DNA from 4 places in the Paenibacillus sp. E222 genome. Region 3 is predicted to be linked to each of the others. Evidence: riboswitches for the same ligand, from Rfam matches in the RefSeq annotation. Region 3 holds a riboswitch; each other region holds the start of a gene.

Region 1 (7,356 bases), 720 kb from region 3:
ACCGCTGTCGATGTACTGGTCATTCTTTTGCTGCAAAATAAAGGCTTCCGCGCATTGGAATCGCTCGTGATCGTGCTGATGGCTACCATCGCCCTCTGCTTCGGGATTGACCTGTTTCTCGCTAAACCGGATATGGGCGGCGTCATGCATGGTTTTGTACCCAGTGCCGAGATTTTGCAAAATCCAGCCATGCTCTATATCGCCATCGGAATTATTGGCGCAACCGTGATGCCCCATAATCTGTATCTGCATTCTTCCATTGTGCAGACCCGTCAGATTGAAAAGACACCTCAGGGTAAAAAAGAAGCGATTCGTTATACTACCATGGATTCAACCATCGCTTTAACGCTGGCCCTGTTTATCAATGCAGCCATCCTGATTCTGTCAGCTTCCGTGTTCCATAGTGTAGGCATGACCCAGGTCGCGGAAATTACAGATGCTTACCATCTGTTGACACCACTTCTGGGTACCACCATTGCAAGTATCCTGTTCGGTGTAGCCCTGCTGGCTTCAGGCCAGAACTCAACACTCACCGGCACGTTGTCCGGACAGATTGTAATGGAAGGCTTCCTGAACATTCGTATTCCGGCGTGGCTTCGTCGACTGGTAACACGTCTGATTGCAATCATTCCGGCCGTTATCGTAACAGCCATTGCCGGAGAGCACGGAACAGAGGAACTGCTGATTCTGAGCCAGGTTGTGCTGTCACTGCAGCTTCCCTTTGCCGTCATTCCACTGGTGATGTTTACGAGTGACAAAAAAAGCATGGGGGCTTTTGTCAACAAGCCGTGGCTCCAAATCATCTCCTGGATCATCGCTGGGGTTATCGTTGTCCTGAATGTGTATCTGATTATCCAGACCATTATGTTGTTCTAGGTTACATGGAACTACGCCGTATTTTGTCTAACTCAAAAAGGCTGATCAACTCAAGTAACGTATCCCTTGAGACGATCAGCCTTTCCTTTTATATGTTTGAGCATTAACCTGATCCATACTAACCGGATCTTAAAAAACGCACTTCATTTAGTTGTCTGAATTCTGAGTTACCATCAACAATGGAAGAAGCTCCTCCAGTGATTTAATCGTCCAGTCTGGACGTTCTGCATCCGCAAGCTCCGGCTGGAACCTGCCATAACCCTGCAAAATCCGGATCGTGTGCATACCCAGCTTCTTAGCTGGAATAATATCATTATCGATCCTGTCGCCGATCATGACCGCTTCCTCGGGTTTACATCCCGCCTGTTTCAACGCTACAGCATACAATTCAGGATCAGGCTTGGACACTCCTTCTTCAGCCGAACAGGCCAGCACATCCACATACTTGCGCAAGCCGTAGCTATTCAGTCGATTTTCCGTCCCCGGGCTCTGATTGGCAATGATACCAATCTTATAGTGCTGCGACAACGTCTGAAGAACAGCGTCGGCTGACGGGAAGGGTCGCTCAAGCTCTTTGCGGAACTTCAGCTTCTCCTGTATCTGTTCCCGGTGCCCCTCATCGCTGATCAGAGTACGAATAGCCAATTTCATCGGCCATTGCTCGTAATTTCGGTAGGAGGCCGCAAATATGTCTCGCACCGTCTGCATCTCCACCTGATAACCAAGCGCACAAGCTTCACGAACGAACTGACCGATAATATCATCTACCGGCTCCCATTCGTCCACAAGCGTATCCCCCACATCAAAGAACAACCATTGTATTCCACGTACATCCGGCACGCCTATTCCTCCTCGTTAGCCACAGGAAATTATCCCTATTTCCCAAACCATAAAAAAGAAGACCCACCATCATGCATGAGTCTCCTCAAGAATCCGTTTTATTCATGATTTCAATTATAACAGGCAGCTGACACTGGATCAATCACAGGAATAGTACGAGCCACTAGCCATTAGCCATTAAGCAGAAATCCAACTTCCCCATTCAAGGAATATACAATACGGTCTGCTCCCATTCCCCGATAGATCCCTTTGGGATGACTTTGTTCGGTAATCACACACAGGGACTTGGATGTCCAGGATCGGCAGATCTGCAAATATCGACAGGTTAGGTTTAGGCTATTTTCAAAAATAAAAACATTGCCGACACTACCTTGCGGCAAAAACCATTTCTGAGCTGCAGCCGTGTTCATGCGAATGACATGCTCTACACCGATTCTCCGGAGCCTGCGCTCTTCCCCTGCACTGTTAGTCAGAACGGCAAAAGGCATTTTTTTGTACATCAGCAATTTGATAAATTTGCGTCCTGCTTCATTTGGAGCAGTCACTAAGATCATCTCTTTATCCATCATTCGTTCCTCCCTTGGCGTGAAAAGACAACAAAAAAGAAGCGTGGGGGACCAAGGCCTCCCGGACGCTTCTTCAATAATCCATAGCAAAAAGACACTATGAACCAGCGTACGGCTTGTTGCCTCTCCCTTTAACGCTTACGAGGTTAGCTGACGGATTCGGGCGCGAGAGTCGCCCTATTTCCGGCTGTCACCGGAAAATTCACCCCATGGATGCCCACTGTCCTGGACAGTTCATCCTGTTGGTTCCCCCGTTTCCCACCCATGAATGAATGGAAACTCAGCGATTAAAACATCGTTCTTATATCATCATAATCAGAGCGATATTATCGTTTGTTTCGTTTTTCATGTAAAATTTAATTTAAATTGGAATTACGATATGAATCATACACCCGTGCCATATTGGTGTAAAGTCTGCGCAGATCACCGAATCGACGGATTTTTGCCATTTCACATCAATAATAGCGCTTACAACACATCCATTCTCTACCCATCTCTTCAAAGCTCTCTAATTCTCTCTCTAGCGAAAATAAGGTAGCAAATCAGTCACAGATCATACACGACAGCTTGAAATGGAGTTAAAAAAGCAATATAAATTTTGCAATATTTAATTGCAATCAATATAATAGAGGATATAAGAAAATGAGATGGAGGCGATTTTCATGTCAGTCTACGACTACAAAGTAAACACCCTTCGCGGTCAGGAAGTTGAAATGTCCAACTATCGTGACAAAGTACTGCTTATCGTAAATACAGCAAGCCAATGCGGCCTTACACCTCAATTCAAAGGTCTGCAAGAACTTCAGGACAAGTTTAAAGACTCCCCATTTGAAGTTCTTGGTTTTCCAAGCAACCAGTTTGCACAGGAAAAGGGCTCCTCTGACGATATTGCTGAGTTCTGCCAGATGAACTATGGTGTCAGCTTCCCGATGTTTGAGAAAATTGATGTGAATGGTTCAAGCGCTCACCCTCTATTCCAGCATCTTACCAAAGAAGCACCGGGCGTACTCGGCTCCAAAGCCATCAAATGGAACTTCACCAAGTTCCTTGTGGATCAGAACGGTCGTGTTGTGAAGCGGTATGCTCCCAAAACAACACCTGATAAAATTGAAGCAGACATCAAAGCATTGCTTAAATAACAAGTAAAGGCCATCCCACCCCGGCAGACAGCATGAGCATGCATTCAGGGGAATCGGATGACCTTTTTTTTCGGACCCGGTTACTGTAAAAAACACAAAAAAAGAAGCTCCCCATACGGGAAGCTTCTTCTTAATCGTTCTTATGATGCGGTCGAGAGGACTCGAACCTCCACGGGTATACACCCACTACCCCCTCAAGATAGCGTGTCTGCCATTCCACCACGACCGCATGTCGTAAATAATCGGCAACAGAATTGATTATACCCGGTTCATGTTTAAAAGTAAAGCATTTTTATTAATATTATTTTAACTGCGCTTTTCCTCCCATAAATCGTATAATCTCGTCATTTTCTCCTACGAAGTGCATATGATTAAATTTGATCTCGTTTGTATATCCGATTAGGCTGATCACTCTACTTTCTTTATGACCACTCTTCATATTCTCTCAGTAGAACATAACTTATAAAGTTATATAAAATAACATTAAATAGATTTTATAGTTAAACAACCAAGAAACTATTGACAAAAAGCGGATATTTATGTGAATATATATATCATATAATTCGGATTTACAAACATAAAACGAACCAAAAAGGAGTATAAATGTTATTTAACATAACATTTAACGAACGTAGGAGGCGAAAGATTGTGAACCGTGGGAATAAGCTGCTCGATTACGTCAAACTGCTTGATTCCTCTATCCAGGTCGGAGGCTTCACCCATTCCTTCGGAATGGATGCCCATATCGCGGAAGGTACCATTCGTAGTGCTGAAGATCTCGAATCATTCATGCGCTGCCAATTGCATCCCAGCATCGTGCGTCTGGAAGGCATGGCGATTAAAGGCATATACACCGCCGCAGATCACAATGACGCGTGGCGTACAGCCCTCATCGACAAGCTCGTCCATGTCCAGCGCACCCCAGTCAATCTTAGAGAACATGCGACCACAATGGGCAAACGACTGATTAAGCTAGCTCGTGCACTCCACCCCTGGATTGATTTTAGCCACCTCGAACACACCCTGGCTAAGTATGAATCCGTCGGCTGCCTCTCCACTGTTCACGCCTGGATTAACCACCACCTCGAAATCCCTGTCGAGGAGGCGGTCCTTGGTTATCTGCATTCAGCCATGAGTGCCTGCATAACCGAAGCCTCCAAAGTAATTCCTCTTCATACCGATACAATCCAGGACCTGCTGGTTCGCCTGGCCGCAGACCTGGAACATGAATGGCATACCGTCAGCGCCTCCGCTGCCGATGGACTGGTACAACCAACCTCAATGTCCATGAAAACGTTGTTCCCAAGCTTTCACATGCTTGGAGCAGGGCTTCACGCCTACCGAGCCTAATCTACCCCCTCCCCTTCATACCCGCGTCCTCACGCAGTAAAATATATAAAAAACACGCCGCAACCTCATTGCTGGCGTGTTTTCTATGTCAATTATTTTGTCTATTTAACGTATTTACGCCATTTTTCATATTAAAATACACTTATTTCCGTCTTTTTTAATTGTTAGATGACGCAAATACGTATATAATAAAACATACAGCTCGCATATCTATATACTTTACACCAAGAATAACCAGCTGAACACTACATTCCAACGAGGGGTGAACCCTTTTGAACAAAAAGAAACCTGTGACTCCTTTCGGATGGGCCATCAAACGACGACTAACCGAACTCCAGGTCGACCAAAAGACATTTTGCGAACAGTATGGCATTCCGCCATACCGTCTGTCCAATCTCATTCACGGCACGCGTAAAGCAACCCGGTTCAGGAACCAGGTCGCTGACATTTTGGAAATTCCAGATGATTTAAGATAAGATTTCTGCCAAGGAGGAGCTCATTTCATGAGATACTTAATATCCGATCTGGAGAGATTATCGTTCCAGTCCATGCAGCACCAGCTTATCATCGTCGACCACAACTGGATTATTCGAAGCTGCAACACCGCTTGGCAACACGGACTCGGGCAACTTCTTCCCAACCCAAGCGTAGCAGGCCCCTCAAGAACAGCACCTGAACCACCTCATTACCTTCACCTTGTAGAGGGGTGGACATTCCGCGAGGAGAAAGCAAAGAATGCGAAAATTGTTCAGGAGTTAAAACGTATCACTGCACCTTTTAAAGACAGTTATACATACGACATCTCCGTTCGGACTATCAACAACGAACAGCGGTGGTTCCGCCTGGAACTCACCCCATTGATTCAGGCCGACCCATCCCTGCTGTCTGATCTCGCATTGATTGCACACACGGATGTGACCGAACAGAAACAGACAGAACGCCAATTGAAGAAGGCCCTGTCTGAAGTGCGTACTTTGCGCGGACTACTTCCCATCTGCGCTGTCTGCAAACAAATTAAGGATGAACAGGACAGCTGGAACTCTGTTGAGAGTTATTTGGAGAAGCACACTCATGCCGAATTTACCCATGATATCTGCCCGGATTGCATACGAAGACTATATCCCAAATACTCCAACATTCTGGACAAACGTTCCTGAACTCACCCTACACCAAGAACCCAAGCTACACAGACAGGTGGTGCTCAAACTGCGACATATCCAGCTCTCGCGGTGTTCCTTGCAGTGCAATTGCCCCTTTGTCCATTACATAGATATAATCTGCAGCACCGCGTACAAAATCAATGCTTTGTTCCACCAGCAAAATGGAGATTTCACCCTTTGCCTTAATTTGCAAAATGACCTGCCGGATATCCTCTACGATGGAAGGCTGGATGCCTTCTGTCGGCTCATCCAGAAGCAATAATCCGGGCCGGGAAGCCAGCGCGCGGGCAAATGCCAACTGCTGTTGCTGTCCGCCACTCAGATCACCACCCTGCCGTCCATACATCGTGGCAAGCACCGGAAACATCGCCAGCACATCCTCCGGGAACGTCTTCCCCCCTGTGCCACTGGTCTCCAGACCCAGCAGAAGATTTTCCTTTACCGTAAGCTGCGGGAAGATCTCCCGCCCCTGCGGCACATATCCAATCCCCGACCTGGCCCGCTTGGCCGGATCGTGGGTGGATAATTCCTGACCTTTCCACTGAATACTTCCCTTGCGCGTTTTAAGAAGCCCCATCAACGTCTTCATCAAGGTGGTTTTTCCTACACCATTACGACCCATCAGGCACACCACCTGACCCGGCTCGACATCCAGACTCACACCGCGCAGCACATTGCTCTCCCCGTAGCCGGACTCAATTCGTTGCAGCGACAGCATGTTCATCCCTCCTTTTGCCCAGATACACTTCAGCGACTCTCGGATCTTCCTGCACTTCCGCCATCGTACCTTCCTTCAGAAGTTTACCTTCATGCATCACCGTCACTTTTGCTGCATACTCGCGAACGAATTCCATATCATGCTCCACTACCACAACAGACCTTTCTCGCGCAATCTCCTGCAGTAGTCGGCCCGTCTTATGTGTTTCTTCATCCGTCATCCCCGCTGCCGGCTCATCCAGCAGCAATACACGGGGCTCCTGCAGCAGCAGCATGCCAATCTCAAGCCACTGCTTTTCCCCATGTGATAGCGCCCCTGCACGTGCATTCACACGGTCCTGCAGACCAATCTGGAGCGTAATCCGCTCCATGGCCGTACTTATTTTTGAATACCGCTGAATACCCAGAGCCTGTAAAGGAGAACGACGAGTCTCCGCAGCCAGCGTCAGGTTCTCCTGCACGGTCAGACCAGCAAAGATCGATGGAGCCTGGAACTTGCGCCCTACCCCTTTTCGAACAATCTGGTGCTCCTTCAGACGTGTCAGATCCGCACCATCCGCCATCTTCACTGTACCGGACAAGGGCTTGGTTTTGCCGCAAATCACATCCAGCATCGTTGTTTTCCCCGCCCCATTGGGGCCGATCAGAAAATGCAGATCATGCTCATGCAGCTTCAGATTCATGCCTTTGACCGCAACAAAACCGCCA
Region 2 (7,356 bases), 2.1 Mb from region 3:
ATGCCTACTGCCGATCTTTGTATCTCTTGCCACAAACAAATTCATTCCCTATATACCAATCGTGATATTATGACCTTAGGTTTAACTGGAATACAGGCACTAAGGCAAGATGAGCGCATCGCTCCTTATATCCGCTGGATTCGCAAACAACCTGCCACAACCATTCCTCGTGTTCGAAAGTCTCATCATGTCCGCAAATCGTAAAACAAAAAGAACAGCGTCCAAGGTCATGTTCAGTGGCATAGCTCGCTCCACCTTACCTTTTCACTGTTCTTCTGCGAATGATTTAATATTGCGGGTCCCTTTCATGAGAAGTGCTACCTACGCCTCATGATTCGGCCACCGCCAACCCTCGTTTTGGGCTTTTTATAAGAGCTCTTCGGTGAATCAAACAATCCTCCAAGGCCGCCACTGCTCTTATTACGATCAATTGTGCCTTTGCTTTGTTCCTTATTTCGGCTGAATAATCCTCCACCGGACCCTACGCTCGAATCCTTATCGCTGCCACGCCGGGTAATTGACCCTTTTCGGTCAACGGTAATCGGTGGAGCCACCTTTTTATCGCTGCTCGTCGGTGTCCGATAGGAGCCTTCTCTTGGCTTGTACGTGTCCTTGTTCGTATAACCCCGATACGTACCGGACCCTCTACCCCCGAACGAATCAAACAAATTACCGATTAATGTTGCGGTTAAGTAGCCTTGCAAAAAGGACGAATCATAATTCTGCCGAACATATTCCTTGGAATCCACCTCAACCAAGGTGTCTTCCACTTTATTCGGGTCTTGCTGCAAATGATAATACTGGTCCTGATACACCAGGAACATCCGCTCTGTATTTTCCGCCGAGATCTGATCCGGCTTCCGCTGTTCAGATAATTCCTGAGCGACCTCTGGAACGGTACGTTCGGCAGCTCGGTACACATAGGATGTCGTGTTACCACTGCCGCTGACCGATTCAAGCGGATATGTGTCCTGAACGGAAGGTGCTCCGCACGCGGACAGCAGCGACATCACAAGGCTGAGGACCAGCATTAATTTTAATCCATGTGCCAAGCGCTTTTTCATTGGAACCTCTCCTAGCTCGAACGAATCACTTTGATATCCGCAGGAAGAATGGACTCACCCTCATACAGTGTAAATCTTCTGTCTTGCCACTCCACACGCAAAAGCATGTTATCATCAGACTGATATTGCCATACTAATTGTTCCCCCGCCTGACCATAGGGTGTCCTGCCTGCAGTGGTTACCATTCCTCCGTATTCTTCCTCCAGATGATACGCACGTCCATCCAGATCCAGCAATGTAGGCACCTCATCCGGTGCATCGAGACGTCCATCAATGGGTGTATAGAGGGCATACCGGGTCATTTCCCGTTCTTCAATATGCAAATGTCGGATTGCCGTACCATCCTGCAACGTGAGGACAGCCGCATTCCGTGCTCGATGATGTACCCGCCCAACAACTTCATAGGTGACCAGCGAAACCTCACAGATATCACCAGGTGCCAGCTGAAGCATAGTTTTCTCTGCCTTAGGCGGTTCAGGTTTGGCTATTATCCCTTTAATCCGTTTCCACACACTCATGCCCATTACTCCTGTTCTTTATCTTATAAACAAGCTGCAATAATTAATGCGCCCACGATATGTAGGGCACCCGAGAACAAACCGTAACCTGTCTTGCCCTGCTGTATTCCCGTATCCAGATCCAGGTTGGCCCATCTCCGAATCATAAAGTGAACCACACTCTCCAGAATCAGCAAAATGACAAAGGAAACAACGGATACAAGCAACGCTTCTCCAAGATGACCCGCTGTCGAAATGGAGGTGGCGAGTACGTATCCCTGAGCAAACAGCTTCATAACCATACGTGTCGTAACGGCCATATTGCCGGCCTTCACTTCGGCAAAATCCTTATACTTCGTGAACAAAGAATCCACATACATCAAGACAAACAGCAAAACCGAACCCGATAACGTCCAGACCAGCATTGCCAAAATGTTCAAATCCATTTACATAGCCCCCACATTTCAACATGAACCGCAATTAAAAGCGAAGGAGAAACGCTGGTCTCTCCTCCGCTGGTGCCCCTGCTTGCTTACAAGGTTTAGTTCTTATTTTCGTATTGCTTCATCAATGCTGCCAGTTCATCCTCAACAGCCTGATCCTTACCCAGCTTCTCGAACTCATCGTCCAGCGATTTACCTTTGGACGACATCTCATTGCTGGCTTCAGCCTGAGCTTCCATCTGCATCATTTTTTCTTCCATACGCTTCATGCCGGCACTTGCAGTATCGGAGCTAAATCCGTTCAGCGCCTTGTTGATTTCGGTTTGAGCTTTTGCCGCGTTGTAGCGTGCAACCAATGTTTCGCGTTTATTTTTCATTTGAGTCAATTGTTTGCGCATTTCGTCCAGCTTGCCACGAAGGTTATCGGCAGAAGCCTTGTTTTGATCATAGCTTGTTTTGTATTCGGCCATCTTCTCTTCAGCGACTTTTTTCTCTTCCAGTGCCCGACGGGCCAAATCCATATTCTGTGCACGTGCTGCTGTATGTGCTTGTTCCTCACGTTTCTTCACGAGAGCTTCTTGTTCTTCGAACAGCTGCTTGAATTTCTTCTCAATGGCAATCTGTGCAGCAACAGCTTTCTCCGCATCTTCAAGATCTTCCTGCATATCCCGGATATATTGATCCGTCATCTTGATCGGATCTTCTGCCTTGTCAATAATAGAGTTAATGTTAGACATGGTTAAATCGCGTAATCGTTTGAAAATGGACATTATGGTATTCCTCCTAGTCGATAGTTCATCCTTGTATATAATCATACATACGTGGCAATGTTCTACTCGTTTCAATTTTAACAAAAAAAATCATAAAAAACGATTTTAGCCTATTTTGCTTACATCGAACTATTGAATTAGTCGACCCGTTTGGCACAGCTCCTCATCAAGCAGCTTCTCTGCAGTCTGCACAATCTCATCAATCTGCATCCGCGTAATGGCGTCAAAGTGAATCCCCATAATCACAGTGACGGTTACCTTTAAATGCAGGGCAGCCTTACGTGCCAGTCTTTCACACAGTTCTTGTTCTTTATGTCCTGGAATATGCACCGTAGCTCCACTCACCCGTTCACGATCTGGATAAAAAGTCGCTACTGCTCCAATGTGTGATCTGCCTCCTGTTACTATAAAAACCTTATCTTCTCCTGCTTCGATCACCTGTAACCGAACGGAATTTAAGTCGTATGTATTCATCCTGCTCCACCTGTCCTTTTCTATATATATGGTGGAATTATGGCTTTGATTTTCTGAATCAGCAATGAAACATCTCACAACATGCATAAATACGGATGGCCCCGGGCATACCAAAGAGAGCGCAATTTGGGAAAAGGAGGCACTAACATGCGTATACGCCTCATCATGTTATCCATCATGGTCATTCTTCTGGGAGGAAGTTACGCTCCTGCTCAGTTATGGGCTTCTTCAAGCCCGCAAACCGAACCTGCTTCGAAGTCTAATTCTTCCGAAGAGGAGCAGCTGACGCTGGGACAGCTCAGACAGAAATATGCGGATACATTCAAAACGAATGGCCCTTCGACAAAAAAGGTCGCGCTGACTTTCGATGACGTACCTGATCCACGGTTCACCCCGAAGGTGTTGGATATTCTAAAGAAATACAAGGTGCGGGCTACGTTTTTCATTGTGGGACATCGCGCCGAGAAACATCCGGATTTAGTGAAACGCATGGTGAAGGAAGGGCATATTGTTGGCAATCACAGCTACAATCACCCGGAGTTCAGTAAGCTGACCATGAATGCATTTCGCAAACAAATCTTACATACCGGGGATATTATTCGGGATCTGGTGGGGTACACACCCAAAATGATACGTCCACCTTATGGCGACATTAACGAACAGCAGCTGCAATGGGCAGCCAAACAGCATTACAGCATTGTGAACTGGAATGTCGATTCCCTGGACTGGAAGGGCCTCTCCAAAGAGGAAGTCAAAAAAAACATCCTGTCCGCCGTCAAACCGGGTTCCATTGTTCTTCAGCATGCAGGAGGCGGTGTCGGATCGAAGCTGAGTGGTTCCATCGAGGCGTTGCCTGAAGTTATCGAGGAATTGCGTAACCGCGGGTACGAGCTGGTGACTTTGGACGAAATGCTGGAACTGCCAAAGGGCAAATAGGTCAAAGAATCCAGAAGTCGGATATTCAAAAGGGTGCCCTTCAATCACATTCTCGTGATTAAGGGACACCCTTTACTGTTTAATTTAGATTTAGTTGGAATCACATATGATGATGTGCAGCTACGCTTTGATTTTTATTTCAAAATGTAAAGTTCAACATCCTGAATACCAAATGTGCTCACGGATTGTTTGCTGCCAGGAATAAAGATATCGATCTTATGGCCTTTAATGGCGCTGCCCACATCACGAGCGGTAGCAACAAATGCCTGTTTGGGCAGTCCTGGGTGTGTATGACCTGTCACCAGTACCTTAGTTCCCAATGGAATAATGCTTGGGTCTACTGCAATAGTGCCCAATTCGAGCGGGTTACCGAAGTAGTCCACAGCACCCCATCCTCCATTTTCGGAAGCATCCGAGGAGTATGCTGTTGCTTTTACGTCGACCGCTTTGCTGTAATCAAACGTTTTTCCCCAGGCTTGTACAACTTTACTATCCGCGTTAACGTCAAGACTTGCAGTAGTGATTGTTTTAGCTGCTGCAGCCGAAGCTGTGTTCACTGTTTTACCAGGAATCGTAATTTTCAAACCACCATAAATGTTGTAAGCTGAAATGTCATTGTTCGCTTTGATCAGAGCGTTAAGTCCAACTCCATATTGTTTGGATAAGGTGTAGAAGGTATCCCCTTCTTTGGCCACATGAACTGAATCAGCATGAGCCGGAACGGCCTGAATGAGCATTGCTGCTGTCAGCAAAGCTGTTGCTGTTTTGGCTATACGTTTCTTGTTAATCATGGTCTTCCTCCCTCATTATGCCTGCGAAGTTAGTTGTCGGATTCGGATGGAGGAAACCACCCTATAGGTTCAATTACATTCAAATATATGTAGCCCTAATTCACCCCAAGCCGTGTGCAAATGATTCTTCCCCAAGCACACTCTGCATCGTTACATCCCCCGCACTCCCAACTCCGGAAGTTTCGGCAGGAACAAATATATCACAATTTTGTAACCAAGAGTCGTAGTAAATGTTACCATCTGTCTAATTCACTTCAACATCATGGCTGAATCTAAGCGGTTTTTTTCAAAAAAATGTCTATTTGAGCTTATATCGCTGATGACAGAAACGTTACTTTTTATGTTAATCCGTGCGTTTCCTTACATAACAAAACAATCCCTGCCGACGGGTCGTCGACAGGGATGTATGAGGGGATGAAATTCTCATCCAAAGTATAGATTTTGCAATTTCATCCTGATCTTCATCCTGAATAACTTGGATGTATTAGAGCACTTTAGCAAGGAAGTCACGTGTACGTGCATGCTTGGGCTCACCGAACACTTCAGCAGGCGTTCCTTCTTCTACAATTACCCCGCCATCCATAAACAGGATGCGGTCACCCACTTCGCGTGCGAAGCCCATCTCATGCGTCACAATAACCATGGTCATGCCGCCCTCTGCAAGCCGCTTCATAACATCCAGGACTTCACCCACCATTTCAGGGTCCAGTGCAGACGTTGGCTCGTCAAAGAGCATGACATGCGGCTGCATCGCGAGCGCTCTTGCAATAGCTATCCGTTGTTTCTGTCCACCGGACAGCTGATTTGGATAGGCGTCTTTTTTGTCAGAGAGGCCCACCGTCTTGAGCAAATCTGCACAGATTTGTTCCGCTTCATGTGCAGGCTGTTTCTTCACTTTAATGGGAGCAATCGTAATGTTCTGCTGCACCGTTTTGTGCGGAAACAGATTGAAATGCTGGAATACCATCCCCATTTTTTCACGAGTTGCATTAATGTTGTGTTTCGGGTCAGTGATCGAAACTCCCTCAAAGTTAATCTCACCGGAAGTAGGTTTCTCCAGTAAGTTCAGACAACGCAAAAAGGTACTTTTCCCCGATCCGGACGGACCGATGACCACGACAACCTCGCCTTTGCCAATCGTTACGTTAATGCCTTTAAGCACTTCGTTCTTATCATAGGATTTATATAATTGTCTAACGTCTATCACTTGCACCCAACTTCCTTTCCAGTCGACCCAGCAGTTTGGACAAAATGAACGTCAGCACAAAGTAGATGGCTGCCGCAATCAGGAATGGATTCATCCCTTGATACGTAATATTTTTGACCACACTTGCCTGGTACATAATGTCCACCATACCGATAACCGAGATAATGGAGGATTCCTTGATAATGGTCACGAACTCATTACCGATCGCCGGCAACACCGCTTTGAACGCTTGTGGGAGCACGATGAAGCGCATGGCCGCACCTCTGCCCATTCCTAGGGAACGAGCTGCTTCCAGTTGGCCGCGATCCACACCCTGTATACCAGCACGGAAAATCTCCGCAAGATAGGCACCACTATTAATGGATAGTGTGATAATCCCCGCCTGAAGCGGCGAAAATGTAATACCGAACGTCAAGGCAAGCCCGTAATAGATAATCATCAATTGAACCAGCATTGGTGTACCACGAATAACTTCAACGTAAGCTGTTCCAATCCAACGCAGAATTGAGACGTCATGCAGACGTAACAGACAGATGATCAAACCGATAATTACCCCGAATATTACACCGAGTGCAGACAGTAATAGGGTGTAACCCACACCTGTTGCATAAAAGCTTTTGTATTGCCAGAACACTTGAAAAATGTTTTGATCTTTTTTCACCTTGTCTGCCATCAACTGGCTTGCTTCAGTGACCATCTGATCGATTTTATTTTCGCTTTTCAGACGTTCGAGCGTTCCGTTCACTGCATTCAGCAATTCCGTATTGCCCTTACGAATCCCGATTGCCGCTTCGGCCTGCTCTTCATCCGGAATAGCCGGAGCTAGTCCAATCACATCATCCAGGTAACCGGCAGCTACCGTATCCTCAACGATTGCAGCATTTACACGATTGGTCTGCAATTGCAGTACGATATCAGATATTTTATCAAGTGCTGTCAGTTTTGCGCCGGGGATTCCCTGGCCAATCGTTTCCTGAATGGAGCCCTTTTGGACACCAATTTTTTCATTTTCCAGATCAGCCATGGTTGGATATTTATCTTTATCCGCATTGCGAATCATGATGACTTGCTTGGATTTATAATAGGTATCGGAGAAGTCAATGCTTTGTCTACGCTCATCCGTTGGCGTCATTCCAGAGATGACCATATCCACACGACCACTCTGTAACGCAGG
Region 3 (7,356 bases):
TGATGTCCGCCAAAGTGCTTGATTTTTGGTTTGAGAAGAACGACAGCAAAGAGCACGCGCAGCGGTAACTTTCAGTCGGGACATACTTTCGAATGACATGACAGTCCAATACAGTCACGTGAGACCTAAATGACTTTTCATTTAGGTCTCTTTTTGTAAATAATTTTTTGGGAAAGTAGGCGCCATGAATATGATCAGTGATGCAGAATTGGATGCACTGCGTTTATCGGGTGAAAAAGTAAGGGTAGTACGGGACGAGATTCAGTCCAATGATGTGACAGGCATTGTGGTTGCCTGGGACGGGGAGCAGGTGCTCATTCGCCGTCAGAATCGTCGTGTGGTCAAGCTGGACCGGAATTATCAGTATCAGTTGTTCAGCGAGCCACGTAAGAGTCTGCTCGAAGAATAGGACGTGTGTTTTTAGGTTCATTTACCATGGGTGTTTTGGCATAATTGCACCTCTCGGGTGAAATGATAGGTACAGTGAGAGCTTGTAACATATCAGCCGAGAGGATGTGCGGTAACCATGACATTAATGAATGATAAGGTTCATGCCTATAAAGATCAGATTGGTGAATTAAGCGACGTGCTGCCAGCTGTGGTTAAGTCTTATCATGAGTTCACTGGAGAATGTTTTCAGGCAGGGGCGATTGATGCCAAGACCAAACAGCTGATAGCGCTGGGCATTGGTTTGTTTGCAAACAATGAGGTATGTACGTTTTACCATGTGGAAGAGGCGCGTGCCAAAGGAGCGACCGATCAGGAGATTATGGAGACGGTGGCTGTGGCTGGAGCCGTAGGCGGAGGCCATGCGTTGTCTCAAGGTGCAATGAGAGTACAGAAGGCTCTACATTAAGTATAGAAGTCTACAGCACAGCGGATTTGTAAACAAAAGTCCCAAAACAAAGAGGAGGTCCCGGATTCACCCGGAGCCTCCTCTTTGCGCTATTTCCAATCAAACTTATATTTTGCCCAGCATTTTGTTATACATAAACTGACCTGTTACCCGGCGTGCTGTTACATAACGATCATTGAAATATGGATTGGATAATTGGGTGATGCTGACACCCTTGCTGCTGGAAGCATGAGCGAACTGTCCGCCCCCGATATATACACCTGTATGAGAAATGCCATTGCCCATCGTATTAAAGAATACCAGGTCACCTGTCCGCAGATTAGCTTTGGATACCGGTGTTCCGGCCTTCGCTTGCTGCTGGGAAGTACGTGGTAATTCAATGCTATATTTGTTGAAAATATATCTCATAAATCCAGAGCAATCAAACCCGGCGAGTGTCGTGCCGCCCCATTTGTAAGGAATGCCTGTCATGTTGTTAACGACGGTGTTAATACTGCTTGCCTCTGTGCTTGCTGCACCGGATGTAAATAGAACTGCTGCTCCAAAAATAGAAATGATAAGCTTTTTCAAAATTGTTGTTCTCCCTTCGATGCCTACGGAGTTAGCTAAGGGTTCGGTAGAAGGTTCCCTATATTTCCTATGTATAAGAATAATTCACCCAAAATGGTTCCCCCGTTTTCAAACATGAAACTCGGCAAATGAATAATTAAGTTTTTGTAACCTTTTGAAACTATATTGCATAAATGCGAAAATGTCAAACCGATCTTGAACCCTTCTTATCATCTCAATGTTAACGGAATTATCGCTTTTTATGTAGAAATAACTCGAATGATGGGTTCTAATAAATGACAAAAAAGTAACTACTGTTTCAGAAGGAGAGAAATTGGACAATTTATTGGCTTTCTCACATCCAATTAGACGATAATTATAGGTTGTCCAAAGAATTTGTTACATGTTGTTGCAAATATTGACAAAATTCATCTTTTTGCATAGAATTCTTTTTGTACATTCCATTTATTGGATTAAAAGAAATAGTTTGATTATAAAACAAATATAAGGGGGATAGATTAGCAGGGGAACAGTTTGCAGAAAATGAATTGAGGAGTGTTTCTAATCTATGTTGAAGGCAAAAACAAGGTTTGCATCTTTGGTTATAGGCATGTACAATGGTTTTCTCCGTTGTCGGAATGGTATTTCAGCCTGCTGCTAAGGTCTCTGCTGCAGACGCCTCTGGAACGACAGCAAGTATCTCGGACATTTTGAAGAATCAACATCCAGACGGGGGATGGAAGAAGGATTACAAAGAAACAAGTGGTGAGTGGGCCAAATCTACGATTGATAACAAAGCTACATACTCAGAAATTAGAAGGTTAGCCAAGGAATTCAAAAAGACGAATGATCCGCGTTATTCGGCTGCTGCCATCAAAGGAATCAACTTTTTGCTGAATATGCAGTACTCCAATGGGGGTTGGCCACAGGTATACCAAAGCTCCGGTTATCACAAGCACATCACCTTCAACGACGATGCCATGATTAATGTCATGTACATGCTGGATGAAGTAGGTGCACGTAAAGGAGATTTCTCATTCATCGACAGCTCTCTTGCAGATCGTAGTAAAAAATCAGTTGCCAAAGGTGTAGAGGCTATTCTCAATACACAGGTTGTAGCGAACGGTAAACTGACTGCATGGGGGCAGCAGCATGATTCCAGTACCCTTAAACCTGCAGGCGCTAGGATTTATGAAGTGCCTTCTCTGAGTGCTGGAGAGAGCAGTACAATTGTGAAGTTTTTAAAAACTAGACCGGCTAACTCCAAAATTACTGCCTCCATCAAAGCGGCAGAAGCCTGGTTCAACAAAGTTAAAATTACTGGTTACAAGTATGTCAGAGAAAACGGAGACAGCCAACTCATTGCAGATTCAGGTGCAGCGCCAATTTGGGCACGTTTCTATGAAATTGGAACGGATAAACCAATCTTCGTAGGACGTGATGGGGTTGTGAAATACAAACTCAGCGATATCGATAAGGAAAGAAGAAGTGGGTATGCCTGGTACGGCAACTGGCCCTCCAAGATCTAATTTATAAAATGCTTTACACATGAGAAGAGGATAATTTTTTGTTGACACTAATTACCTGCACATGATATAGTATTTATTGTCGCCGCGATATAATTTCTCGGAGATAAGATATACGCGGTCGTGGCGGAATTGGCAGACGCGCACGGTTCAGGTCCGTGTGGGCTAACCCCCGTGGAGGTTCGAGTCCTCTCGACCGCATCATGTGCAACACGAAGAAAGGTTCCTAGAATGGCATTGCTGCCACTCTAGGAACCTTTTTTATCTGTTTACGGATCAGAGCGGTTGCTCATCCTGAATGTTTTTTCAACTATTCCTTCAACTTGAGCAAAGAAGAAGTTGATCTTTGTTTATTTATCCAAAAATGGAAAAGTGTTCGTTATGTGACGGTTTGCCCCTGTATTTCAGGTTTAATGTACGTAAAATACCGAAATGTACCTATCCTGAGCATCCTTCATCTACTATTCTCTTCTCGTATGGAAGCGCTATCAACAGGGATTTGAATGACCAAATTCAGAGGGGGTAGGGATAATTTGAAACGAATCGGAAAAAGGATGGCAATGTGTTTCATGGTATTCATGATTGCGGTGGTGCAGTTCGGGATTATGGGAACGACAGGCGGCAATGTGGCACAAGCAGCAGATAAGAGTCTGGCCCAGAAGCCGTATATGGGTTGGAGCAGTTACAGCATGCAGGTATATGACGGGGCGGGTAACTGGACGTCGGCCGAGAGTATTAAGAAGCAGTCGGATGCCATGCGCGAGAAGCTGCAAGCCCATGGATATGAATACATTAATATTGATGCAGGCTGGAACGGTGATGAAGATGAATACGGCCGTCCTATTCCGAGTACTGTTCTTTATCCAAATGGATTTCAGGAGGTCATCGATTATGTCCATAATAACGGACAGAAGATCGGGATCTATCTCATTCCGGGATTATCAATCACCGCTTATGAAAAAAATCTTGAGGTGTATGGAACGGGTGGGGCATGTCGTATGCAGGATATTGCGGTAAAACCGCTCGTTGTTATGGATGCTTGGGATTCGTACACGTACAAAATTGATTTTTCGAACCCTTGCTCACAGAAGTACATTGACTCCATCGCGGATCTTCTTGGCGAGTGGGGCATCAACTTTGTCAAATTCGACAGTGTGACGCCAGGATCAGGGATTAATAACCTGAGCCGGGATGCACGCGGTGATGTAGAGGCATGGTCCAAAGCCCTGGACAGAAATAATATCTGGTATGAGCTTTCCTGGGCGCTTGACCATAATTACGTGGACTTCTGGAAAAAGTATGCGAACGGCTGGAGGATCGATTGGGATGTTGAAGCCTACGACAGTAGTAAGGGGTTAACAGAATGGTCGAGTATTTCACGCTTATTCCCCATAGCAGCCATCTGGTGGCGTGATGCAGGTCCTGGAGGCTGGAACGATTTTGACTCCCTGAATGTCGGGAATGGCTCGATGGATGGTCTGACCAGAGACGAGCGGAAGACCGCGACGACGTTCTGGGCAATCTCTTCAGCACCGCTTTATACAGGTAATGATCTGACCAGGCTTGACAGCTATGGGCTGGAGCTTCTGACGAATGATGAGGTCATTGCGGTCAATCAGGCCGGACGTCCAGCTCATCCCGTTTCCATGGACACCAAACAGCAGGTATGGTATGCGAATAACGGAGATGGTACGTACAACGTAGCTCTGTTCAATCTGGGCAATCGGAGTGCCGAGGTCAAAGTGAAATGGAGTGATATTGGCCTCGAAGGTCCGGCTTCGGTCCGTGATCTCTGGAGCCATTCCGAACTGGGGAATTTTAATCATGAATTCAGTGGCGGCGTACTGGAACCCCATGCTTCCCGGATGCTTAAGGTAACCGCACTGAGCGGCACATCAGCCGTTAATGATGATGATACGGGCATGCGCTATAGTGGGGATTGGAAGCGTAATGGAGGCAAGGAGCAAATCGATGGCAGACAGGATCTGAGCATCGCCATTACGGATTCCTCAACGACCACTGGTCCAGCCAATATGAATACGCAGCAAGTAGCTGACTTGGAAGCCGGTGATGACCTAATCGCGAACGCAGAAAATGTAGCAAATCCTGCTTCCGTTGATGCGGCTGCTGTTACCGATGTGGTGTACATTAATGATGATGACAGCAATATTCAATACACGGGTTCATGGAGTTCAAGTTCCGGGAGAAATTTCGGGGATTACAAGGAAGATGTACATTTTACTGAGAATGACGGCGATTATTTTGAATATACCTTCACGGGCACAGGCATTGACCTGCTTACGGAGAAGGATCAAGAACAGGGAGACATGATAGTCACACTCGACGATGGAACGCCTGAAACGGTTAGCGCTTATACCAGTGATGAACGAGAAGTGCAACAGGTACTGTATAGCGCTGCTGGTTTGACTAACGGTTCGCATACCTTGAAAGTCGTCAAACAATCGGGCCAGTATATGCTGCTGGATGCGCTTAGAGTAACAAGGGAAATTCCTACAGGAGATCATAACAGCACCATTAGTCCGGCTTCTGCTGACTTTGACAAGGCAACAGAACAACAGAAGGACATTACTGTCACGCTCACATTGAACGGAAATACACTAACTGGCATTGAAAATGACGGAGTAATGCTCAGTGAAGACGACTACACGGTGGTCGATGACAAACTGAACATCAAGAAAGAATATCTCACCCAACTGCCTGTAGGAACAACCGACTTTGTTGTCAATTTCAGCGCTGGTGATCCGCAAACTCTTGCTGTTCAAATCAGAGATACAACGGGCCTTCGTTATGTCCTGATCAATAACGACGATCCGGCCATAAAATACAATGGCTCATGGTCCCGCAGCACGGGGCGAGGTATGGGCGACTATAAAGATGATGTGCAGTATACCGAGACGAATGGTGATTCTTTTGAATATACGTTCAGAGGAAGAGGAATCCAGCTGTTCACAGAGGTAGACCAGTCACAGGGAGATATGGATATCTACGTGGACGGTCAATTCATGGAGACGGTCAGTGCGTATCGCAACGGACGATTGGCACAGCAGAATCTGTACAGCATATCGGGCTTGCCTGATGGGCAGCACACGCTGAAGGCCGTCAAGAAATCGGGTAGATTTATGCTGCTTGATATGCTCAAGGTTGAGCTCCCGAATATGATTAATCCGGTGAATGCGAGCTTTGACAAATTAGCTTCTGCTCAGGCTGACATTGATGTCACGCTTCTGATCCAGGCGGGAAGCTTCAAGGGCATTACCAACGGCTCCAATGAACTGACACGAGGGACTGATTATACAGTTAATGGCGACCGCGTTACACTGAGCAAAACATATCTTGCTGCCCAGCCTGTAGGAACGTTAAATCTCAGTTTTTCCTTCGGCGGTGATTATCTCAATGACGTACATTCTACGACGGCGGATGGAGATTTCTTCGAGTACACCTTCAAGGGTACTGGAATAAGCTTGATTACACCTACTGGACCGGAGCAGGGAGAAGTAGATATTTATGTCGACGGACAACTGAAGCAAACCGTGAACGCCTATAGTCCGAGTCGCCAAATGATGCAGGAGATTTACAGCATCTCAGGACTGGCAAAAGGTCAGCATACACTCAAAGTTGTGAAGAAATCCGGTGAGCTTATGCTGGCCGATCAACTGAAATTTAATGTCCCTACTGGAAACGGAAACGGTGAACCAACGAATCCGTCGAATCCGTCGAATCCAGGTGGTCCATCCAATCCAGGCGGGCCATCGACTCCAGTCGTCCAGCCTTCAGACACGTCTGTGCCAGCGCCAACTCCTGAATCCGGAACTACTGACGGGACAACAGGAACGGATGATGGTCAGGATATTCCGTACAAAGCGTATATTCAAGGATATCCGGGCGGTTTGTTCAAGCCAGATAACAAGCTCACCCGTGCAGAGATGGCAACCATAGTCGCATTGGTATCTGAGAAAGAAGCCACGGGATCTGCTGTTGCATTCAGTGACGTTAAATCTGAATATTGGGGAGCCGACGCCATTGCTAAGGTAAGCAAGATGGGGCTGATGAATGGCTACAAGGATGGCACGTTTAAGCCAAATCAGTCATTGACTCGTGCGGAGATGGCCACTCTTGTGTCCCTTCTTGGTCCGGCTTCCGAGATTTCAGGGGATGGTTTCTCGGATATCGGTAGCCATTGGGCCAAGGATGCCATTTTGAAAGCGAAAAGTGCAGGTATTTTGAAAGGCTATAATGATGGAACCTTTAGACCGAATGCCTTACTGACAAGAGCGGAAGCCGTTGTAGCAATCAACAGAGCTTTGGGCAGAGCACCGCTCACGAACGTTTCGCAGCCGCAGTGGAAGGATGTTCCTTCCACACACTGGGCCTTTGGCGATATTGAAGCAGCATCCACTGATCAGA
Region 4 (7,356 bases), 2.3 Mb from region 3:
CATTGCCGTCAATAATCATACGCATACCGCCGCGCAGGAACTGATCATCAATATCTTCGACTTTCGATTCAAGTGCGAGCAAACCTTCACGACGGGTAGTGGAAGCCCAGTCCATAAATGTGCCGATTAGAGAAACACGGTCAATCAGTTGTTGCTTTTTGAACAGTACCCCGAAAAGCTTGGGGATTTTTTTAACTTCAGACATGGGAAATGCCATGAAAATAGTTGCTGCCGTACCAACAAAAATAATAACGTAGGCTGCCGGGTTGTTAACCAGGTTGATTAGGGGCGCACCCTTCAGGAACATACCCAATACAAGTGAAACCAGCCCTAAAACTAGTCCGATAATCGTTGAAATTTCCATCATACACCTCATCCATGAGATAAAATTGAATCCTTTCAAGCGGCTTTATTCGGGCTTCCGGACGAACGTTACACCGCAATCCGTTTAATGTTAGGCATCCTTTAGGGATGCAGAAACAGTTAAAACGGTCATGTATAGTATTTATCGACCAGATGGCCTTTTTTTTTAAGGGTTATTTTCAGGTATAATAAGATCAAATCTGCTCCTTAGGGGCCAAATAGGAGTGAAAAGCCAATGGGCGTAAAGCATGGACGGGATTATGAAGGAATATTGACAGATTTGACAGAGGCTATAGGCCGAATACCGGACCGCTATGTTTTCTTTGAGATGGATGAGGAAGAATGGTCACGCCTTGGTGTAACAGAGCAGCTCGAAGTGGATGAGGCGCTGGCGGAAGATCTGTTCTATGCGCTGGGTGAGGAAGCGGTCATTCCGGTAGGAAGTGGAGTGGTCATTCATGACAAGGATCAGCACCGAATTCATATCTTAATAGGTGAAGAAGAGCTGACTTTTGTACCACTCATTTAGTATGCACACATAAGATATTTGGCATGGAAAACCGGGTTGGAGAATCTCCCTAAAGCCTTATGGTTAGTGGATCTAGCGCCATTTGTACTATTGGAATTTGAGGCTTGTCCGTGGTAAGATGATAGTCATGAAACGGGCGAACCGCAGGGCGGTGGACCTATGCGTTTGGGTTGCTATGGTAGCACCAAAGGTTTCGGTGGCAGCATGGACAGGTGTCTGTGATGAGCCATCATATGGGGAGGAAGATAACGTATGGTTTTTACGCAAGAGGAAGTCGAAGCTCATCTGGGAAGGCTGGAAGGCTGGGAACTGGAAGAGGGACGATGGATTGTCCGCAAGTTCGTATTTTCCAACTACATGAAAGGGATTGCATTTGTGGACGAGGTCGCAGCGATTTCGGAAGCGTTCAATCATCACCCTTTCATTACGATTGACTATACAACAGTCACACTGCGTCTCACATCATGGGATGAAGGTGGCATCACATCTGTAGATATTAAAGAAGCAGAGCAATATAACGAGGCTTTTGAGAAAATGAGGTCGGAATAACCTGGATCGGTTATTATCGCACTACCAGAAATGAGTGAAGCATACATGTCAGACGATATTCAGAACAAACCTCTTATTGCTGTTGTAGGCAGCCTCAATATGGATCTGGTGGTGAAGACGGACATCATCCCTGAGGAAGGCGAGACGGTGAGCGGGGAGGAACTGCACTATTTGGCCGGGGGCAAAGGCGCCAATCAGGCGGTTGCTGCTGCACGACTGGGCGGACAGACAACAATGATTGGTGCGGTAGGTTCGGATGGGTTTGGTGAACGTCTACTGCACAGCCTGACGGAAAGCGGGGCGGATGCCTCGCAGATTCGCATTCTGGATGATACCGTTACGGGTACGGCCTCCATCTGGCTCTCCAAAGGAGATAACCGGATTATTGTCATTCCCGGAGCGAATGGTCAGGTTGTGCCTGCGATGCTGGAAGAGGCGGATACGGTAAAAAGCCTGACTGCAGCCGCAGCGGTGCTGCTGCAGCTGGAGATCCCGCTGCCTGCGGTCACCCGCGCCGCCCAACTGGCGGCTGAAGGCAGCGCATTGGTGGTGCTCAACCCGGCGCCTGCCGTGCCGGGTCTGCCCCAGGAGCTCCTGCGGTGCGTCGACGTCGTCACGCCGAACCGCAGCGAGCTCGCCCTGCTCACCGGCCGGGATGATCTCCGGCCGGAAGACGTGGATGCGGCGGTCGTAGAACTCGCCGCATCCCTCGGGGCCGCTGTCGTCACGACGCTCGGCCCCGAGGGGGCTGTATACGCGGCGGCGCCTGGCGGCCGCGTACAGGCAGGGCGTGCCGGCGCGTGCCGTGCGCGCGGCTACGCCGTAAGCGCCGTCGATACGACCGGCGCTGGCGATTGCTTCAACGGCGCGCTGGCGGTAGCCCTTGCGCGCGGAGAGACGCTGGACGCAGCAGTTGGCTTCGCCATGGGCGCGGCTGCGCTGTCCGTGACGAAGCTCGGCGCCCAGTCCGGGATGCCGTTCGCACGTGAAGTGGAGGCTTTCCTGGCTGAGCAGCAGGCAAAGACGCCGTAAAGTATGATGCTTTGCTTAGAACGAGTCATAGACAGCTGTATCGGGATCGCTTATGCAGCCGGATAGCCATGGCTCGTATGTTTCTTACTGGAGCATCCTACGCATTGAACACATGAATATGACCAAGAGGCTCTTACTCTCCCGACAGGGGGAATAAGAGCCTCTTCTTCTTATGAACAGTTGATCAATTCAGCGACCACTGGAATACGATCGACTACGTGGTGCATCCAGAGCGATGATGGCTTGGAGCATGCGTGAGAGCGAAAGGACGGTTGGGGTCCCTCGCTTTAACACGCGTGTAATCTGAATCCTATGATTCGCTGCCTTAGTCTTCTAGCCTTACTTCTTCTCCGCCAGCCACATCGCAATATTCGCGATTTCTTCATCCTTCAGCTTGTCTTTGAACGAAGGCATACCGCCGCTTTTACCTTTGACAATCGTGGTATAAATCTTCTCCACATCGTCCTGGCTACCAATCTTCTGCAGACTAGGGCCCATACCCCCTTGAAGCTGATCACCGTGGCAGGTAATACAGTTTGCTTTGACCAGTGCCTCAGCCTGTCCTGCATCCATTGTAACTTGTGGCATCGTCGGTTTCGCTTCTTCTGCAACTTCCTCTTTCCCTGGAAGCGTAAACATTAGTACAATAGCTAAAGCGCACGCTGCAAAAAATACCCCGCTCATGATCCATTTGTGCATCCCTTATGTCCCCTCCAGAATGAAAGATCATCTAACTTGAAACTATCCATATCATTATAACGGAACCTGTAGTGACATCATAGCATTTTGTGGTAATTTTTTGAACTAATCACATAACCGGGGACTTTTTAGGGTGATTTTATGCACTATTTATTCGCGTGGACCTTCATAGACCATACAGTAAAAAGGTTTCAAACCGCTCGGTGTCTGTCGTTCGTATGTATCCTTCGTAACAAATCCGGCTTTGAGATAGACGCGAATGGCCCGGTCATTCCAGGTCAGAACTTCCAGATCAATTTCGTTTGCAGGGTTCCGGCGAATGGCTTCCTGCACAATGGCCAAGACAAAAGCCTTCCCTTGCCCATGGCCACATCGATCGGGGTGCATGCCAAGCCCAATGCGGGTGACACCTTCAAGCGGGAAGTATTGAGCGAAACCGCAAATCTGCTCATCCTCTCCCAGCACCACCGCATATTGTTCCTTCCGTAGCTGGGGATCGCCGAATTCTACTTCAAGTGCTTTCATTTGCTCCCAGGGCAGCCAGCTATAAATATTATAAGGCGGGTCATACTGCCAATCGCAGATGAGCTCCGCATGTTCTTCTTGCATGGGCACAACGTGAAACGTCACAGGGGCTTCATCCATACAAAACTGCACGCTCCTCTCATTGTGAACAAGCGATAATGATTTTGATTTGTCCATATCTATATCCATATGTCATTCCATATCTAAGCTTGTTTTCACTCTACAAAAGAGGCGTTCATTTGGCAAGTCCTCGTTTTAGAAAAAAAAGTGAAACAAAAGTTCCGGTAATTTCGTTTATATTATAGTAGGATGGGTAAAAACATGATAAGAGCACGGACGAAGCAATGAAAATAGCTCTAAAAAACTTAAACTTAGGTTTGATCGCTATCCCGAATGCTTTAAAGGAAACGAAGCACAAAAAAACCGCCGGATCCATTCCTGCGGAGAATGTACCAGACGGTTCTATTATGCTTCGTTACAGTAGTTTTATTGTTCCAGCATGACGTTGCTCAGCTTGTCCCTAGTCGATGGCCAATGTCTCATATGCGTCCGTGCTCATAATGCGTTTAGCGCCAACATAGCGGTTAGCCCAGTAGCTTTCACTTAATTCGCTGATGGTAACTCCTTTGGAAGAAGAGGAGTGTGCAAACTTTCCATCCCCTACAAAGATCCCTACGTGCGAGACCCCTTTACCCGTTGTATTGAAGAATACCAGATCACCTGGTCTCATTTCCATACGGGATACCGAATCACCCATGTCGAATTGTGAACTCGATTGGCGAGCCAGATCAATACCCAGCTTGTCGAATACATAACTTGTGAACCCAGAGCAGTCAAAGCCGTTAAGCGTTGTTCCTCCGCTTTTGTATGTAGTTCCCATTGCTGAATCAATGACTTGGTCCATTTTTGAATCTGCGAATGCGCTGCCTGCTCCAAGCGATAATGCAAATGTGAGGCTAAGTACAGCTGCGGTTAATTTCTTTTTAAACAAGAGATATACCCCTTCCAATGCCTGCGAGGTTAGCTTAAGGATTCGGTTGAAGGTCCCCTATGATCCCTCTGTTGCAAGATCAATTCACCCATAACTGGTTCCCCCGCTTCCCAGGTGCTAGGAATTTGGCTATGCTAGTTATGCACCTGCGAAATCAAGAAATGACGATTAAATTTTAAGTAGTTACAAATATGAAGGTAAAGATTACAAAGTTGTTACTAAAAACTCACTGCGATTATTGTAACAGAGGTATATCACTTTGGCAACGTTTAACAACAAAATTAGCAAAAAAAACCTCGACCTTTGACGGGGAAAGGTCGAGGTTGCTTGTTTAAAGGCTTTTGATGAATACAACTTTACATAGAGATGGTAACCATTTTTAACCGTGCACGTTAATCCTTGATCGAATTGTACTGCCATAACCGGAAATGGGCGCATATTTTCCATAGGCTTAGCAAGCACCGGGCAAGTGGATACGTCTGTTGTAGTATAAGACCAGTTAAACCCGTTAGTAACCATGAAGCTGAAGTAAAGGCACCAAAGACCAGCAGATGAAGGCCGCCCAGCATGACAGCGATGCCGATCAGAGTGATGACCTGGCGTAGTGCAATCCATAGAGCTTGAAACGTACCACGCGCTCCGCCTTCCCCATCAGGAGCTGAGATACCAAACTGCATGTAGAGCAGGATATGATGGATAACCCACCCGTATACAATCCAACCAGCAACATAGGGAATACCAGGCAAGAGCAGATGGAGGGAATGAAAACCTTCCATAAAGATAGAATAGAGCTTTGGTGCGAGCCAATAAGCAGGCAGCAGCAGCAAAAGGGTACGAATGGTGTAAAGCAACAGCATCGGTTTCCACAAATTTTTGATGCCACGAATGAATGGAATGCGCTCTTCCGAATGATTATAATGCTGGAGCGAGTAGAGCAGCCCTGCCTGAATGAGAGGGCTAATCAGCATCCGTAGCAGCAGCATAGCCCCTAAAATCCATAAATAGCGATGGACCTCCGGATTCGTTGTCAGGCCGAGTTGGCTCTCCATTTTGAATAAAATTGTACTGAGTTCCCCTGCATCAGGGTCAGGATAACGCAGGAGCAGCGGGACCACAGCTGACTGAACCATTCGATAAAGAAAGTATCCCCATACTAATTGATAGAGAAATAAAAGTGCTGCAATGAACATATGCTGACGGACGAGAAACCAGCCTTCACGTATTTTCGCTTTCACTGTATCCACCTCACCATGACAGACTTCCGAATATGGCTTCTATAAGTTTGGTTGCACTCATGCTCCAGCGGGATTTGGTTGGCTCATCCAGTCCGGCTTTCAGAAAATTGTTCATATGATGGTTCTCCAGCACAATGGTGTACAGCGGATCAGTCATAGCCCAGGAAACAGGGGAAGTATAGGTCAGTTTGTAGGTAATGCGCTCCTCGCTGCCATCCCATTCTTTCGTCATGGTTTTCCCGTCTTCGAACATAATTCGAACAGGCACCTTCTTATATTCACTGCCTTTTTTCTGGACTGTTACAGACGACTCGTACAACGTTTGACCGTCTTTCAGGATAGGATTGATGGTGATCTTCTCCACTGCAAAGTCAGCCATGCCATCTCCATATACATATTGATTAAAATAATCGGTCCAGGATGTACGGGTCACTTGCTCCACGACCTTTTGAAAATCAGACGAAGTAGGGTGTTTGAAACGGTATTTCTTTACATAGGTCGAGAGAATACGCTCCATCGTTTTGGCACCAACCTGTTGTTCTATTCCGAGTAAAACAAGCTTGCCTCGTGTGTATACGTTCGCTGCATATTGATTCTGGGAATCAAACTTCCAGGAGTTCTGTGTCAGTGGAGCCGGAGAAGTAATGAGACCTGATTGTACAGGCAGATTCGGGATAAGTCCGTATTCCTGTTCCATCACTTTGTCTTCTGCATAGGAGGTGAATCCTTCGTCCAGCCAAGCCTCTTCGAATTCATTACTCGCAACCATGCCGTAAAAATACTGATGCCCAATCTCATGCACAACCGTGCGTTCCAGATCGTAACCAGGTGTAGAATCGTCCGCACCGAAGGCGGTGACCAAGGTAGGGTATTCCATTCCTCCTGCGCCGTTCCCCGATTTGGGCGGGACAACAATGGACAATGTGGAATACGGATAAGGGCCAAACCACTTGCTATAGTTGGATAGCGCCGCTTTGGCGGCGTAGAAATAACGTTCCTTCAGATCCTCATGAGCAGGGTCGAGATACAGCTTGATTCGAACACCTGGCACATTGGGAGCAGAGAAGGGTTCTTCCGCATAAACAAAATCAGGAGAGGCTGACCAGGCAAAATCATGCACATCATCGGCATAGAACTGATATATTTTTTCGCCGTTCTTCACAACCGCTTGCTGGGTTGGGAATCCAGTAGCAGCTACTTTGTATGTTTCCGGTACCCGAATACGCACACTATAGATACCGAAATCGGCGTAAAACTCTGAATTACCGTGATACTGATGCAGATTCCAGCCTTCGTTCGTTCGACCTCGTGTGCCTACTGGCTCATATACGCTAAGTTTAGGGAACCACTGACCAGCCATAACGAAATGATCTGCCGTTCCCATGCGGGCAAAAATTTGCGGTAGCTTGACCTCAAATTGGGTGTGAAGCGTG

Evidence for each region. A riboswitch is a leader RNA that binds a small molecule or an ion and turns the genes downstream of it on or off. The one in region 3 is predicted to bind cyclic di-AMP.
Region 1: it holds a riboswitch for cyclic di-AMP, as region 3 does, so the genes downstream of both, HW560_RS31375 (HAD family hydrolase) here and HW560_RS27835 (C40 family peptidase) in region 3, are expected to answer to the same signal.
Region 2: it holds a riboswitch for cyclic di-AMP, as region 3 does, so the genes downstream of both, HW560_RS19220 (3D domain-containing protein) here and HW560_RS27835 (C40 family peptidase) in region 3, are expected to answer to the same signal.
Region 4: it holds a riboswitch for cyclic di-AMP, as region 3 does, so the genes downstream of both, HW560_RS04855 (C40 family peptidase) here and HW560_RS27835 (C40 family peptidase) in region 3, are expected to answer to the same signal.

Annotation. Positions count from the first base shown of each region.
Region 1 is NZ_CP058552.1:7,019,906-7,027,261, forward strand. It holds gene HW560_RS31365 (Nramp family divalent metal transporter) at 1-876, shown strand, start outside; gene HW560_RS31370 (HAD family hydrolase) at 1,024-1,716, opposite strand; gene HW560_RS31375 (HAD family hydrolase) at 1,887-2,285, opposite strand; cyclic di-AMP (ydaO/yuaA leader) riboswitch at 2,403-2,578, opposite strand; gene HW560_RS31380 (glutathione peroxidase) at 2,945-3,421, shown strand; tRNA gene HW560_RS31385 (tRNA-Leu) at 3,568-3,650, opposite strand; gene HW560_RS31390 (urease accessory protein UreF) at 4,025-4,771, shown strand; gene HW560_RS31395 (hypothetical protein) at 5,044-5,247, shown strand; gene HW560_RS31400 (nitrogen regulation protein NR(II)) at 5,275-5,928, shown strand; gene urtE (urea ABC transporter ATP-binding subunit UrtE) at 5,954-6,649, opposite strand; gene urtD (urea ABC transporter ATP-binding protein UrtD) at 6,627-7,356, opposite strand, start outside.
Region 2 is NZ_CP058552.1:4,241,699-4,249,054, reverse strand. It holds gene HW560_RS19255 (HNH endonuclease) at 1-204, shown strand, start outside; gene HW560_RS19250 (DUF4247 domain-containing protein) at 318-1,064, opposite strand; gene HW560_RS19245 (DUF4178 domain-containing protein) at 1,076-1,582, opposite strand; gene HW560_RS19240 (DUF350 domain-containing protein) at 1,606-2,007, opposite strand; gene HW560_RS19235 (PspA/IM30 family protein) at 2,103-2,774, opposite strand; gene HW560_RS19230 (prenylated flavin chaperone LpdD) at 2,904-3,248, opposite strand; gene HW560_RS19225 (polysaccharide deacetylase family protein) at 3,396-4,184, shown strand; gene HW560_RS19220 (3D domain-containing protein) at 4,319-4,975, opposite strand; cyclic di-AMP (ydaO/yuaA leader) riboswitch at 4,978-5,173, opposite strand; gene HW560_RS19215 (amino acid ABC transporter ATP-binding protein) at 5,460-6,182, opposite strand; gene HW560_RS19210 (ABC transporter substrate-binding protein/permease) at 6,169-7,356, opposite strand, start outside.
Region 3 is NZ_CP058552.1:6,299,829-6,307,184, reverse strand. It holds gene HW560_RS27850 (hypothetical protein) at 1-68, shown strand, start outside; gene HW560_RS27845 (hypothetical protein) at 191-409, shown strand; gene HW560_RS27840 (carboxymuconolactone decarboxylase family protein) at 527-856, shown strand; gene HW560_RS27835 (C40 family peptidase) at 962-1,426, opposite strand; cyclic di-AMP (ydaO/yuaA leader) riboswitch at 1,432-1,563, opposite strand; gene pelA (pectate lyase) at 2,023-2,934, shown strand; tRNA gene HW560_RS27825 (tRNA-Leu) at 3,049-3,132, shown strand; gene HW560_RS27820 (X2-like carbohydrate binding domain-containing protein) at 3,465-7,356, shown strand, end outside.
Region 4 is NZ_CP058552.1:1,079,516-1,086,871, reverse strand. It holds gene motA (flagellar motor stator protein MotA) at 1-364, opposite strand, end outside; gene HW560_RS04880 (hypothetical protein) at 599-892, shown strand; gene HW560_RS04875 (4a-hydroxytetrahydrobiopterin dehydratase) at 1,145-1,441, shown strand; gene rbsK (ribokinase) at 1,487-2,473, shown strand; gene HW560_RS04865 (c-type cytochrome) at 2,813-3,172, opposite strand; gene HW560_RS04860 (GNAT family N-acetyltransferase) at 3,323-3,817, opposite strand; gene HW560_RS04855 (C40 family peptidase) at 4,218-4,688, opposite strand; cyclic di-AMP (ydaO/yuaA leader) riboswitch at 4,692-4,829, opposite strand; gene HW560_RS04850 (hypothetical protein) at 5,081-5,923, opposite strand; gene HW560_RS04845 (M1 family metallopeptidase) at 5,934-7,356, opposite strand, start outside.